2 regions of the Paenibacillus sp. JNU01 genome follow, and region 2 is predicted to be linked to the other one. Evidence: riboswitches for the same ligand, from Rfam matches in the RefSeq annotation. Region 2 holds a riboswitch; the other holds the start of a gene.
The links. A riboswitch is a leader RNA that binds a small molecule or an ion and turns the genes downstream of it on or off. The one in region 2 is predicted to bind glycine.
Positions count from the first base shown of each region.

Region 1: another riboswitch for glycine. It lies ahead of sdaAB (L-serine ammonia-lyase, iron-sulfur-dependent subunit beta); the one in region 2 lies ahead of gcvT (glycine cleavage system aminomethyltransferase GcvT).

Region 1 covers NZ_CP169723.1:4,532,522-4,540,032, forward strand. The annotation lists gene pstB (phosphate ABC transporter ATP-binding protein PstB) at 1-211, shown strand, start outside; gene NLBNIHML_RS19845 (phosphotransferase enzyme family protein) at 451-1,428, shown strand; glycine riboswitch at 1,782-1,904, shown strand; glycine riboswitch at 1,909-2,043, shown strand; gene sdaAB (L-serine ammonia-lyase, iron-sulfur-dependent subunit beta) at 2,156-2,845, shown strand; gene sdaAA (L-serine ammonia-lyase, iron-sulfur-dependent, subunit alpha) at 2,835-3,812, shown strand; gene NLBNIHML_RS19860 (alpha-glycosidase) at 3,986-5,746, opposite strand; gene NLBNIHML_RS19865 (response regulator transcription factor) at 5,982-6,665, shown strand; gene NLBNIHML_RS19870 (HAMP domain-containing sensor histidine kinase) at 6,722-7,511, shown strand, end outside.
Region 2 covers NZ_CP169723.1:2,359,523-2,367,033, reverse strand. The annotation lists gene ptsP (phosphoenolpyruvate--protein phosphotransferase) at 1-84, shown strand, start outside; gene gcvPB (aminomethyl-transferring glycine dehydrogenase subunit GcvPB) at 297-1,874, opposite strand; gene gcvPA (aminomethyl-transferring glycine dehydrogenase subunit GcvPA) at 1,871-3,226, opposite strand; gene gcvT (glycine cleavage system aminomethyltransferase GcvT) at 3,223-4,359, opposite strand; glycine riboswitch at 4,578-4,677, opposite strand; glycine riboswitch at 4,681-4,803, opposite strand; gene gcvH (glycine cleavage system protein GcvH) at 5,147-5,539, shown strand; gene NLBNIHML_RS10235 (PTS mannitol transporter subunit IIBC) at 5,959-7,413, shown strand; gene NLBNIHML_RS10230 (BglG family transcription antiterminator) at 7,452-7,511, shown strand, end outside.

The DNA of each region.
Region 1 (7,511 bases), 2.2 Mb from region 2:
CACGGGTAAAGTTGAAGAATTGATTACCGAGCTCAAGAAGGAGCTGCGGATTGTTATTGTTACCCATAACATGCAGCAGGCAGCACGTATTTCGGATTATACAGCTTACTTCTATCTGGGCAGCATGATTGAGCACGGGGATACAGAGCATATTTTCACGAACCCGGACAATCGTCTGACGCAAGAATACATTATGGGGCGTTTCGGATAATTGGATCATGGAGTGGAGTGTCACATAGAGCAACAGACAGAGAGATGAAGAAATAAATAGAGACAGAAGCACAATGCCTGGACGTTTGTTCGGGGGTTGTGCTTTTTATTTTATAATTACAGTGGGATTTTCTGTATGCAGGATCAACATTATGCTACGATATTTAGTACGAAGATAGCGTTTACATAAATTTAAAGGAGATGTTGATAATCACTACGGATCAGAGGTCTTACGACCATGTGGCAGCACAGGTCATACAGAATTATGCGATTGAAAAACCTGTCGTTTCCTATATTCGTCATAACGAGAATCTGACGTATCATGTCGTTGATGAAGCAAGCGGGCAGAAGTATCTGCTCCGTATCCATCAAGCAGCATATGCAAGTATGTCAGGCATTCAGCACACGCCTTCTGCATTGGAGGCAGAGATGGACCTGCTTCATGAGTTAAATGCAACAACAGCATTACGCGTCCAACATCCGGTACGCAATGTATCGGGAGATTGGGTCACGTTATGGACAATTGAAGAAGGTAAAGAAATCTGCTGTACAGTACTGGAGTGGATTGAGGGCAGGGACATCCAACAGGGAGAACGCCTGACAACAGAGCAGATATATGATCTTGGTGCTCAGCTGCAGATGCTTCATCAATATGGACGTGTGGAGAATCAGACAGATCGAACTAAGGTACGCCCGGCATATGGTAATGTCCATGAGAATTTGGTCATGCTAGGGCAGCTGGAAGAGGGGGTCCGATTGGGAATTTTTACAACGGAAGACTTCGATCTGCTTCGGGAGACGTTTGAGAACATTAACGAGCAGTTAGGAGCGTACCCTCTCGATGAAAAGACCTGGGGCGTTATTCATGGAGATATTACTCGCAATAATCTGCTGATCACGAATCAGGGGATGTCCATGATTGATTTTTGTCTACACGGTTATGGTTATTATCTTTTTGATGCCGGAGGGGCAGCGCTTATGTTCAATCGGGAGGAACGTGACGTATTCTTATCTGGATACACAAAACAGATCGCACCACTGACGGATCGAGATATCCGTTTAATGGAAGGGTTCATGCTGATCTTTACACTTGGTTATTATGCTTTTCAGATGGCGAACGAGTCTAGGCACGAATGGATGAAAGATCGCATGCCGAAGTTATGCAGCAAGTATTGCAGACCTTATGTACAGAACGAGAGTATCTTCTACGAACTGTGAATTATAATTCAGATGTGCAGATCCGGAAGGGCTATGAACAGGTAGTTCAAAAATTATGGTTGCCTGAATACCCGAACAGTTTCGTGGATAATATCATAAATAGTAGTAAGCGCTTTATGAATTGAAGGGAAATGAAATAATCTGTTTAAAAAGTTTATTTTACCGAATTAATGTGATGAAAGCTGACAAAATATTCTGGTTTTCATCGAATCAATCGAAAATGAAGGAAATACATCCAAAGAAATCGTTAAGTTTGTTGACACTGATCTTCCGGTCGATTAATCTTAATGAAGAAGAATGAACGATTTCCATTACTGTTCTGACATACGCTCAGAATGGTTCCATACAGCGGATGATAACGAGCGGGAGAGACCTGAGTTAGCCGAGCAATGGCTAGTGTTCAGGCACCGAAGGAGCAAGCTGCTGCGCACCCGGCCCAGTGGTTAATCTCTCAGGTAAATGTACCATCGTTGGACGCAACTCTGGAGAGTGCGCGAACTGCGCCACCCAAGGGGTATATGATCAGTCAGTCTGGTGACTTGTCTGCAATTGCAGGGCATGCACCCTGTCGTGAGACACTGCTGATCGTGAAACTCTCAGGTATCGAGGACAGAGAGAGGGCCTGTGGCCTTCTTCTGTCCTTTTTTGATGTCATCATTCAGTAATAAAGGAACATTATGGCATGGGATCTGGATGGAAATGACGAATACAATTGGAGGGTTATAAGGTGCGATTTAAAGATGTTTTCTCAATTATTGGTCCGTCGATGACGGGGCCTTCAAGTTCACATACAGCTGGAGCAGCAAGACTGGGAAGAATTGCGCGTCAGTGGCTAGGTTGTACGCCTGAACGTGCCCGGCTGACGCTCTACGGTTCATTCGCTGATACGTATCAGGGCCACGGAACTGATCTGGCGCTGATCGGCGGTCTGCTGGATTATGTTACAGACGATCCGCGTATCCCGGATGCGGAGCAATACGCAGAGGAAGCGGGTATGGAGGTTGAGTTTTATACAAGCGGTCTGCCTGCTCCTCATCCCAATACGGTCAAAATTGAGTTGTGGCATGAAGGGCGTACATGTTCCTTAATCGGTGCTTCTATTGGTGGTGGTAGTGTGTCGGTGCATGCGATGAATGATTTTCGTGTCCAGATTAGTGGTGAGTTTCCGACACTCGTGCTGCGACATGCAGACAAGGCAGGGGTGCTTGCCTCGGTAACGTCCACGATCAGTTCATCTGGGGTTAACATCGGGTATATGCAGGTGGATCGGAAAGCCCGTGATGGCGAAGCACTTACTGCGATGGAGATGGACGGCGTGCCGAATCCTGATATGCTCAAGCGTCTAAAAGAGCTGGATCATGTACTGGACATTCGTGTCATCGATTTGAAGAGAGGAGTTGATTCGGATGCGATTTAAACATTTACATGAACTGAATACGATCTGTACAGCGGAATCCAAAACGATTGCTCAATTGATGATCGAGGAGCAGGTTCAGGAGACCAATACACCGGAAGCGGATGTTGTGAAACAGATGTCTGAATATTATCAGGTGATGAAGGAAGCAGTGCGTAAAGGGTTAACGGAAGATACCACATCACGTAGTGGATTAACGGGTGGAGACGGTAAAAAAATGGCCGAGTACATTCGCAAAGGTGAGACTTGCTCAGGAGATGCTTCCGCACTTGCCATGGCGTATGCCCTGTGTGTATCTGAAGTGAATGCCTCTATGGGCCGGATTGTGGCAACACCTACAGCCGGTTCCTGCGGCATCATCCCTGGTGTTTTTATCAGCTCACAGGAGCGATTTGGCTGGACGGACGAACATTTGGTGAATGGGTTGTTCTGCGCGGGAGCGATTGGTTATGTTATTGCCAACAATTCATTTATCTCTGGTGCAGAAGGTGGCTGTCAGGCAGAAGTGGGTTCCGCGATCGGCATGGCTGCGGGTGCCATGGTTGAACTGCGTGGAGGTACACCGGAACAGGTCGTTCATGCCGTTGGTCTAGCGTTAAAAAATACACTGGGCCTGATCTGCGATCCGGTCGCAGGTCTCGTTGAAATTCCATGCATCGTACGTAACGGACTGGGTGCCGTTACGGCGCTGGCTGCGGCCGACATGGCATTGGCCGGAGTGCGTAGTGCTATTCCGTCAGATGAAGTCATCGACGTGATGCTGGAAGTAGGCAGTGCGATGCCGAGCCGCCACCGGGAGACAGCCCAAGGCGGGTTGGCTCAGACACCAACGGGTCGCAAAATGATGCAGAAGCTGGCTAAACCGAAGGCCAAGCGTGCAGAGCCTGAGACGGAGTCGAAGCCAGCGGATGCTGACACAACTACAAGTGGGGCGGATACTGTTCAAGCGGAAACGGACCCTCAGGTTTAATCTGAACGGGGGTCACCGAGGAATAACCAGTGACATGATGATGTATAACGGCGATATAAAAACAAGCGTCCGCGAACCCGAATTCGGGTTCTGCAGGACGCTTGTTTAATGCCGCCAAATGATGTGAAGCTAGGCTACTTATAAGTGACTTCAGATATATTTGTATTATGAATCTAGTCCTGGCTTACAGCCGTACTCAGTACGGCATATCCATACGCGGGCAATTCAATGGCAAACACGCCATCATCCTTGGCGGTACGATGGTTTCCACCGAATAGCTCGGTCCATTCCTCGTCACCCGCCTCCAGCTCGACAATAGCCGTCTCTTCCGAGCGATTGAACAGAACCAGAATGCGTTCCTCTTCATTCTGCCGTTCGAATACCAATTGGCTGCCATCCGAGCGAGCCTGCAGGAAACGAACGGTGCCTTCTGCACGCAGGGCAGGATGAGCATGACGCAGGGAGATCAGTTTCTGATAAAAGTCTAGCAGCTCACGGTCCTGCTTCGCTTCATCCCATTCCATGCATTTACGGCAGCCCGGATCATGGTCACCGTCCATGCCAATCTCGTCTCCGTAATAGATGCACGGCGCGCCCATGTAACTGAACTGGAATAACGCAGCTAGCTTCATCTTGCGCTGGTCGCCTTCACATAGCGTGAGCAGCCGCGGGGTATCGTGACTGTCCAGCAGGTTGAATGCAACTTCGCTGGCTTGAAGCGGATAACGGGATAATTGCCGACCGATGGAGTTCGCGAACTGTTCGGCATGCATTGTATTTTTTACAAAGAAAGCATTCACGGCATCGGTAAACGGATAGTTCATGGACGCATCGAACTGGTCGCCTTGCAGCCAGGAAGAAGACTCGTTCCATACTTCGCCCAGAATGTAGGCATCTGGATTAGCGGCTTTGACCACACGGCGGAAATCACGCCAGAAGGCATCATCCACTTCGTCGGCAACATCCAGTCGCCATCCGTCTGCACCCACTTCCTTAATCCAGTACTCGGCAACCTCCAGCAGATAGGCCTTAACCTCGGGATTCTCCGTATTCAACTTAGGCATGTGCGCTTCGAATCCGAAAGTCTCATACGTAGGAATGCCGTCTTTCACGTCCAGCGGGAATTCATGTACATGGAACCAGTCCTTGTATTTGGATTGTTCTCCGTTCTTCTGCACATCCACAAACGGGGCAAACGTCTTCCCGGAATGGTTGAACACAGCATCCAGCAAGACGCGAATTCCACGTGCGTGGCACAGCTCGACCAGTCGCTTCACGGTATCTGCGTCACCAAAATGCCGGTCTACCCGCAGGTAGTCCTCGGTATCGTATTTGTGATTGGTGGTAGCTTCAAAGATGGGTGTGAAGTAGATCGCATTAATGCCCAGATCACTGATGTAATCCAGATGGTCGATCACACCCTGAAGGTCACCGCCGAAGAAATTGAAGGGTGTCGGCTCGCCACCCCACGGTTCCACCTTTTCCGGACTAATATCCGGGTTGCCGTTCGCGAATCGTTCAGGGAAAATCTGATAGAACACGGCATCCTTAACCCATGCAGGGGGTGTGAATACAGCTCCTGTATGAATATAAGGGAACTGGAACATACGACCCGGATCGTCCGGTTCTTCTTCCTGGAAGTCCGTCTCGGTCATCCAGATCTGTTCATCTCCACTTTTGAGAAGAAAAGAGTATTTTAGTCGGTGGTAGGGAGGTTTCACCTCGCCCTCGAAGTAATCGAACATCGAGTCAGAGGTGAACTTTGTTAAAGGAACCAGCGCTTTGGTTGCATCCCATGCATATTTGTCTCCAGTCAGGGCATGTACCTCAGTCAGATCATTCTTTTTGGCGCGCAGGCGCAGATGAATTGTGTCTTGGTCATAGGCATAGGCCCAATTGCGTTTCGGTTGATGATAGATGGCTTCCAACAGCATAATGAAATTCCTCCCGTCAGGTGTAGGTATAATATGTACTTGGTCGATTTAATTGATATAACATTCCCCACGTTAATGGATAAGCTATAATTAGAATGTGTGGTAACGTAAAGGAATTCAACTTGGCTTCAACAAGATAACAAGATTTGAATCCATCTGTTATAGATAGCTTTTTTATGATGATGCTCAGATATATCATTAACCCAATGGGGGCGGAAAGGAAACGAATATTCGAATGAAAACCAAACTGTTATACATTGAAGATGATACGGAAATTGCAACTTGGGTCAGAGCCGATCTGGAGGAGCGCGGTTATGAGGTGGTATGGCTCGGCAGTGGTGAAGGTGCAGCGGAGGCTGCTGTGGGTTGCTCACTCATTATTCTGGATGTCATGCTGCCCGGGCTGGATGGATTTACGGTGGGCCAGCGACTGAAAAAAGAACATCCAGCCGTGCCCATTGTCATGCTCTCGGCCAGAACGTCCATTGACGACAAGTTGCACGGTCTCGATTTTGCCGATGACTATGTAACGAAACCATTTCACCCCGATGAACTGGCTGCCCGGATTGAGGTCCAACTGCGTAAGGCGGGAACTGCGGTCTCATCGGATACAGCTCTGAAGCTGGATCATCTCTCCATCTATGAGAAGGACAACCGCATCGTCAATGAGGAGACGGGGGATGAGATTGTTTTATCGGGGAAACAGTTCCACATCTTCGCTTACCTGCTACGACATATGGGCATGATTCGAACCAAAGAGCAGATCTATGAAGCCGTCTGGAACGAGCCTTATCTGGATGGGGACAAGACTTTAATGGTACATATTCGACATCTTCGCGAGAAGCTGGAGCTTGACCCGGCCAATCCAGCCGTTATTCAGACGGTCCGCGGTGTGGGATATCGTGTGAAGAAGCCATGATCCGACGGTTCAGAGCACGGAAGACGATGAATGGAGAATGGAAAGGAGAACCGCGCATGGTTCCTAAGCATAAGCAAACCAGGCAGGGCAAGCTACGCTTTGGGCGGTCCTTGATGTCCAGATATATCATCCTGATTCTGGCGGCCGTATTATTCGTGCCCGTCGTTCTGCCGATCATATCCATCATATATGTTGTCGTAGTGAACAACACAAATACGAATCAAGCGGCACCGTACGGTGATGTTACCCGGATCAGTAACCTATGGTCGCGTGAAGCGGTGAACCTGAATGGTGCTTCAGATGAGGAGATTAAGGCCCGTTTGGAGCAATTACATGCATCGTACCCCAAGTCTTCCATGTATCGTGTGAATGCGAGCGGTGAGACCCTCTTTATTCTCGGTGGTGAAGATGTAACGCTTCTGAATTCCACATCGCCGGATGGCGGGACAGACACGACATTGAGATGGTCACTGGATTCCGGGAAAACGGCAGAGACTCGAATTCCGGCCATATGGAATGTGAGCAACACGGTGCAATTCATGAAAGAAGCTTCCTATCGAGATCCGCTAACCGTAGTTACATACATCGGTGGAGGTGAAAAGGACAAGGGACAGGGCTTCATGATCATAGAAGTGCCGCGATCACTTCTGCAAACGACACAGAGTAACTGGCCGATGGAGCTCCTGTATCTTGGCATTGTGATGACGATCATCTTCATGATTTTCATCATCATGTCGATTCTCTTCTTCGCGCGCATTCGCAAACGACTTATTCGCTTACAGACGGCGATGATGACCCCGGGCAAGGAGGGCATTCCGCTTCCGGTTGATATCCGCCGGTCAGATG
Region 2 (7,511 bases):
GATATGCAGGAACTGGCTGCTAAAGCTCTGGATATGCAAACGGCTGAACAAGTCGTTGAATTGGTTCAAAGCATTCAAGCATAATGTAATTTTAAGGGGTTTCCACCCGATTTTAAGGGTTTCTTTTTCCGATAAAAAGCTGCAGTCGTGCAGCAATTTTGCCGGTATCCGCGATTCATTGTGGATATCGGCTTTTTTTGTTATGAGCGGGATAATCTGATTCGGAGGGAAGGCAATTCGAAAAGCTCTTGCTGATTGGAATGTCAGCAAGAGCTTCTGTGAGAACAATGATTAGATTAACTGCAAGCGCAGTTCAGTACAGGTTTACGAGCTGCTGTTGTTTCATCCAGACGAGTGACCGGTGTTCCGTAAGGTGCGTTGAGTACCAATTCAGGTGTCTCTTCCGCTTCCTTGGCAATCCGTATCATCGTATCAATAAACCCATCCAGTGTTTCTTTGCTTTCGGTTTCTGTTGGCTCGATCATGATGCATTCCTCAACGTTGAGCGGGAAGTACACCGTTGGCGGATGATATCCAAAATCAAGTAATCGTTTGGCAACATCCAGTGTACGCACACCATACTGCTTCAATCCCCGACCAGACATGACGAATTCATGTTTACATACCCCTGGATACGGAATCTCGTAGTAAGGTGCGAGACGGGCCATCATATAGTTGGCATTCAGTACCGCACACTCCGATACACGGCGTAAGCCTTCCGGTCCATAGGTGCGAATGTAGGCATAGGCACGTACCAAAATACCGAAGTTGCCATAATACGCTTTGACCCGGCCAATGGATTGATCTCCTTCACGGTCCAGTGAATACACACCATCATCATTCTTGATCACCATCGGTTTAGGCAGGAACGGGATCAGACGGTTCTTCACCCCGACGGGTCCGGCACCAGGTCCACCACCGCCATGAGGCGTGCTCATCGTTTTGTGCAAGTTCAGATGCACCACGTCAAAGCCCATATCACCCGGACGGGTAATGCCCATAATGGCATTGGAGTTCGCGCCATCGTAGTACAGCAAGCCACCAGCCTGGTGTACGATGGATGCAATCTCCTGAATGTCTTTCTCGAACAAACCCAGTGTATTCGGGTTCGTCAGCATCAATGCTGCTGTATCCGTACCAACGGCTGCACGGAGTGCGTCCAGATCAACCAGTCCATCTGCGCGGGATGGAATCGTCACGGTCTCAAATCCTGCAACGGTTGCACTTGCCGGGTTGGTACCGTGAGATGAATCGGGCACGATGACTTTGGTACGTTGTTCACCACGACCTTCGTGGTACGCACGAATCATCATAAGTCCAGTCCATTCTCCATGGGCACCAGCGGCTGGTTGTAGGGTTACCGCATCCATACCTGTCAGCCCCGCAAGGTCATTTTGCAATGTATATAACAGTTCAAGTGCACCTTGAATGCTGGATTCATGCTGATAAGGGTGGATTTTGGCGAAACCATTGTAACGTGCAACATCCTCATTAATCTTCGGATTGTATTTCATCGTACAAGAACCCAGCGGATAAAATCCGTTATCTACGCCGAAATTACGACGGGACAGCGCAGTATAGTGTCTGATAACATCTACCTCAAATACTTCTGGCAGTGCCGCTGCTTCCGAACGGAGCATTTCCCGGGGAATCAACGTATCAACAGCCTGACGAGGAAAGTCACATTGCGGCAGGGAATAAGCGACACGTCCAGGGCTGCTAAGTTCAAAGATCAATGATTGTTCCGGAGCAGGAGATAAGGTCTGTGCGCTGAATGTTGTAGCTGTCTCAGATTGAGCCGGAGTGGATACTGATGCACCCATTTCAGATTGTCCTTGTATCGATGTTGTCGTTGTTGTCGTTTCCTGAGTCACAGCGATCCCTCCAATACTCGTGCAAATTCGTCGATCTCTTCTTTGCTACGTCGTTCGGTAACAGCAATAAGCATATGTCCGGCAAGCTCCGGATAATCACGTCCAAGTTCATAGCCACCAATAAAGCCCGCATCCAACAGTTTCAACTGAAGGGCATCCACGTCAGTTCCTTCAGGCAGCTTAATCACAAATTCATTAAATGTTGGCGCCTTAAACGTCAGGCTAACACCGGGAATCGCAGTTAATGTATTTAAGGTGTAATGACTCTTTTGCAGATTCAGATCCGCGACATCGATCATGCCTTGTTTACCCATGATGGACATATATACAGATGCGCTGAGCGCAAGCAAAGCCTGGTTGGAACAGATGTTGGATGTCGCTTTTTCGCGGCGGATGTGCTGTTCACGCGCTTGCAGTGTGAGTACAAATCCACGTTTGCCGTTGCGATCCGTTGTCTGGCCTACAATTCGGCCAGGAATCCGGCGCATATGAGGCTGGGATACGGCGAAATATCCGCATGTCGGGCCGCCGAGTGAAGCGGCGATGCCGAGGGGCTGTGCATCGCCAACGACGATGTCGGCACCCAGCTTGCCTGGGGCTTCCAGCAGACCCAGCGATAGCGGGTTAGCACTTACGACGAGCAGGCCCTTGTGCGCATGCACAAGGTCAGCCGCTTGTTTTACATTTTCCACGGCACCAAAGAAGTTCGGGCTCTGGATCATGACAGCTGCGGTATCATCCGATATGGCGGCTTGCAGGGCATCCCAGTCCGTGACCCCATCCTTATAACCGATCTCGATAATCTCCAGACGGAGTCCGTGCGCATACGCCTGCAATACCTGACGGGCTTCCGGATGAACGGTACGGGATACGATAAGCTGTTTGCGACGAGTTGCCGCTGCGGCCAGATTACCTGCTTCAGCAAAGGCGGTTGCGCCGTCATACATACTGGCATTGGCTACAGCCATACTGGTTAATTCACAAATGTAGGATTGAAATTCGAAAATGGCCTGTAGTTCACCTTGACTGATCTCAGGCTGATAAGGTGTGTAGGCAGTGTAGAACTCGGAACGTGAAATGACATGATTGATGACGGAAGGAACATGATGATCGTATATGCCTGCGCCGAGGAAGCTGGCGTGTGTTTCGAAATTGGCGTTGGCACCAGCTTGTTTGGACATGTGCCGTGTCAGCGCATATTCATCAAGTTTGGAGGATACGGGCAGCTCGCCCTGATAACGAATCTCCTGAGGAATGTCCTGAAACAGTTCCTCCAGCGTATCCACACCGATGGTTGCGAGCATGGCACTCTGATCCTGTTCTGTCATGGGAATGTAGCGGTGCTTGCTCATGATTGATCAGCTCCTTGAGTAAGTGTCTTTGACGTACGTGTCCGTTTATGAAAAGGGGTCTTTACGACCTCGGCTTTCAGTTTCTTCCCTCGGATCTCAATCTCAAGCGGGGTTCCCAGCGCAGCGTATTTGCTGTCGATGAGGGCAAGCCCCAGATTACGCTTCAATGTAGGTGATTGCGTGCCTGTTGTCACTTCACCGATCTGTACGCCTTCGGCGTAAATCGGATAGTGGGGGCGAGGAATACCGCGCTCCAGCACTTCGATGCCGACCAGTTTACGGGCGGGCCCGTCATTTTTTTGCTGTAACAAGGCTTCGTGTCCGATAAAAGGTCCAGCATTCAGTTTCACAAACATACCAACGCCAGCTTCTAGCGGAGAGATCGTTGCAGATAATTCCTGCCCATACAGAGGCAGCTTGGCTTCAAAACGCAGCGTATCCCTTGCACCAAGTCCAGCGGGAACCAGCCCGTGCTCTTCTCCAGCCTGCATTAATCCATTCCAGACCATAGCGGCCTGATCCGCAGGAACATATAGTTCAAAGCCATCTTCACCGGTATAACCGGTACGGGACAACAGCAATTTTACTCCACAGACTTCGGCATCCTGCACAAAACGAAACGGTTCAATCGTGGATACATCCGTTTCGGTAACTTTTCCGATAATATCCACAGCCAGTGGACCTTGCAGGGCGAGTAGCGCCGTCTGCTCCGAATCGTTGGTCATGTTTACGCCAGGGATCAAGTGCTCTTGCAGCCACGCCCAGTCCTTGTCGATATTGGAGGCGTTAACGACGAGCATATAATGCTGATCTTCCAGCTTATACACGAGCAGATCATCCACCACACCACCATCTGGATAACACATCAGGGTGTACTGGGCTTGACCGGGAACCAGCGTGGTTACATCATTGGTTGTCATTTGTTGCAAAAAAACTTCAGCCTGCTCACCCTGTACAGTGAATTCGCCCATATGGGATACATCAAACAGTCCAGCACGCTCACGCACCGCTTCATGTTCTTTCTGGATTCCGCTGAATTGCACCGGAAGCTCCCAGCCTCCAAAATCAATGCACCGTACGCCTTCGTATTGCTGATACAGGGGAAAGAGTGGTGTTCTAAGCAAATCGGACATCAAATCACCTCGTCATGGGCCGTCAAACGGCCGAATATGCAATCGTGGATCAATGAACCAGGGTATTTTTTAATTTTTCAGCTAGAAGTCATTCGTAGATAAGTATGGTAAGGCAACTATGGCAGCGCCGATTGAAATCCTGTTTTTCGTTTTTTTGGGAAAAAGGAAAAGGACAGGCCAAAGAATCGGCATGCCAAGTAGCACGCTGTATTCTAAGGCTCTGTCCCTTGTACCTGAGAGTTACCCCGCTGTATTTACAACAGGTTTCCCCTTGGGTGATCATAACGCCCGTACAGGGCGAATAGATGCTCTCCAGAGTTGCGTCCCGTAAAAGTCCTTTTGCCTGAGAGATTCACCCCCGCTTATCGGTGGTTTACTCCTTCGGCGTTACCTCATGTACATCCCGAATCGGGTGTCACGGGTAATCTCTCCCTTTACATTCATCCGCGGGTATAACATAGTCCATTAAACACATTTACTCTCCTCATTAAAACGTGAATCCACTACTGATGTCAAGAACGATATCATTGATATTGAATCAAAACCGAATATTTATTATATTTTAAATGATATTGTTCGTGTATTTAAAAAGACTGCGCTTACTATTCTAGTTTTCACCAGTATATGTAGAAAGAGTGTATTTAGGTTACGGTTTGGAGAGGCCGTTATCAAATAAATTGTGAGGTATCTTGACATTTGAATCCGAAATATCATACGCTATGTTCTGGGAAAAAGGTTAAGGTCAAAGAACGCATGCACTCATTAATGAAAAGCGAGGCGGATATCGATGAGCGAATTGAAAAGTGATTTCCTGTACAGTGAAGAGCACGAATGGGTGCAAACCGTAGGGGAGGATACTGTACGTATTGGCATTACCGAGTTCGCGCAGCATCAGCTGGGTGACATTGTGTTTGTGGAATTGCCTGACCTTGAATCCAATGTAAAAGCAGAAGACAGCATTGGAACGATTGAATCGGTCAAAACGGTGTCGGACTTGTTCTCTCCCGTCACAGGTTCAATTATTGCAGTGAATGATTCGTTGCAGGACTCGCCTGAACTTGTGAACAGTTCTCCTTACGAGGAAGGCTGGATGATTGAGATCCGTGTTGAGGGAGATCTGACAGCAGCGTTGTCTACATTGATGAATGCAGATGCGTATCGTAAACATACGGAAGAATAGGCTCAACGGACTTGTACTTATTAACATATACTTTATAAAATAATGAAATTAGCTTCATATTGTTTCGACCTGTGTGAGCCGGATGCTTGCACAGGTTTTTTGTGCTTTCCAGGAATGGTTTTGAATAGGGATCGAGGCAGATTAGGGATGTAAATCACCTGATTGGACCAAGCTATAGGTTAGAAAATGATGCTGGAAATGACAAAAGTCATAGGCAGGAAAAGCCTTGTGTACCAATGGTTTTAGCCATTATGCATCAATAAAAACGATTACATAACCTAATGTTGTCATCATTGTTCATGACGAAAGTACGCTTTCATTTCATTGAACAGGAGAGCATTCTCGCTTAGGATTACAGCAGGGGAGAAATGATACCCCTTTCATAAGTCATAATCACTTGATCCAAGGAGGATAATACAATGAGTAATTTGGACCAATCGTCCAATTCCAAAGGTGGGCTACGGGTAGGTGTGCAACGTTTTGGCCGATTCCTGAGTGGTATGGTCATGCCGAATATGGGAGCGTTCATCGCTTGGGGATTAATTACGGCCATGTTCATTCCAACAGGCTGGTTCCCTAACGAGACACTAGCACAGTTAGTTGATCCAATGATTAAATATTTGCTCCCACTGTTAATTGGTTACACCGGGGGTACGATGGTGCATGGTCAGCGTGGTGGTGTCGTAGGTGCCATTATGACCATCGGGGTCATCGTGGGTAGTGATATTCCGATGTTCCTCGGTGCCATGATTGCCGGACCACTGGCAGCATGGATCATCAAAAAGTTCGATAAATCCATTGAAGGTAAAGTTAAAGCCGGATTTGAAATGCTGGTTAACAACTTCTCAGCCGGTATTATTGGCGGGATCTTGGGGATTTTTGCTCTACTGGGTATTGGGCCAGCTGTAGAAGCGATTAGCAAAGTATTGTCTGCCGGTGTGCAAGGTCTGATGAATCTGGGCTTGCTACCGCTGGTCAACCTGATTATCGAACCAGGTAAAGTGTTGTTCCTGAACAATGCAATCAACCACGGTATTCTAACACCAATTGCAACAGATCAGGCAAGAGAATTAGGACAATCTGTTCTATACATGCTTGAATCCAACCCGGGTCCGGGACTTGGTATCTTGCTTGCTTACTGCTTCTTCGGACGCGGAATGGCCAAATCTTCTGCACCAGGTGCCGTTATCATTCATTTCTTCGGGGGAATTCATGAGATCTACTTCCCTTATATTCTGATGAGACCGATTCTGATTCTTGCCGCAATCGCGGGTGGCGTCGCAGGTACATTAACATTCATGCTCACCGGAGCAGGACTTGTTTCGGCACCATCACCGGGTAGTATTATCGCGTATTTCCTGTTAACACCAAAAGGTGGATACCTTCCAATGCTCGCAGGGGTGCTTGTAGCAGCAGTCGTTTCATTCTTGATTGCAGCAGTGTTGCTGAAAACGGGTAAACAAAAGGACGAAGATTTGGAGTCCGCATCCAGTCGGATGAAAGACATGAAGAGTCAAGGAAACGTACCGAACGCTGGCATTACAGCTAGTCATCGTGAAGCAGACAGAGCTTCAGATAAGGCTTCTTCTACAGTGAAAACAGATGTGAAGAAGATTGTCTTCTCCTGTGATGCAGGCATGGGGTCGAGTGCCATGGGTGCTTCCATTCTCCGCAAGAAGATGAAGGCAGAGGGGATTGACGTTACGGTGACCAACACGGCCATCAGTGATATCCCGCCGGATGCAGATGTGGTAATCACACAACAAATATTAACCGATCGTGCCCGCTCCGTTGCGCCGAACGCAGAACATATATCCATCGACAACTTCCTAAAAAGCCCGGAATACGATGCGCTTGTTGAACGTCTGAAGTAATTGCGCGCAATCGTTTTCCCTGAGCCGGAGGCTGAGATATGAGTATTACCAAAAGACAACGTGAAATCGTGGAGTTTCTGCTGGAGCATCCACATGAA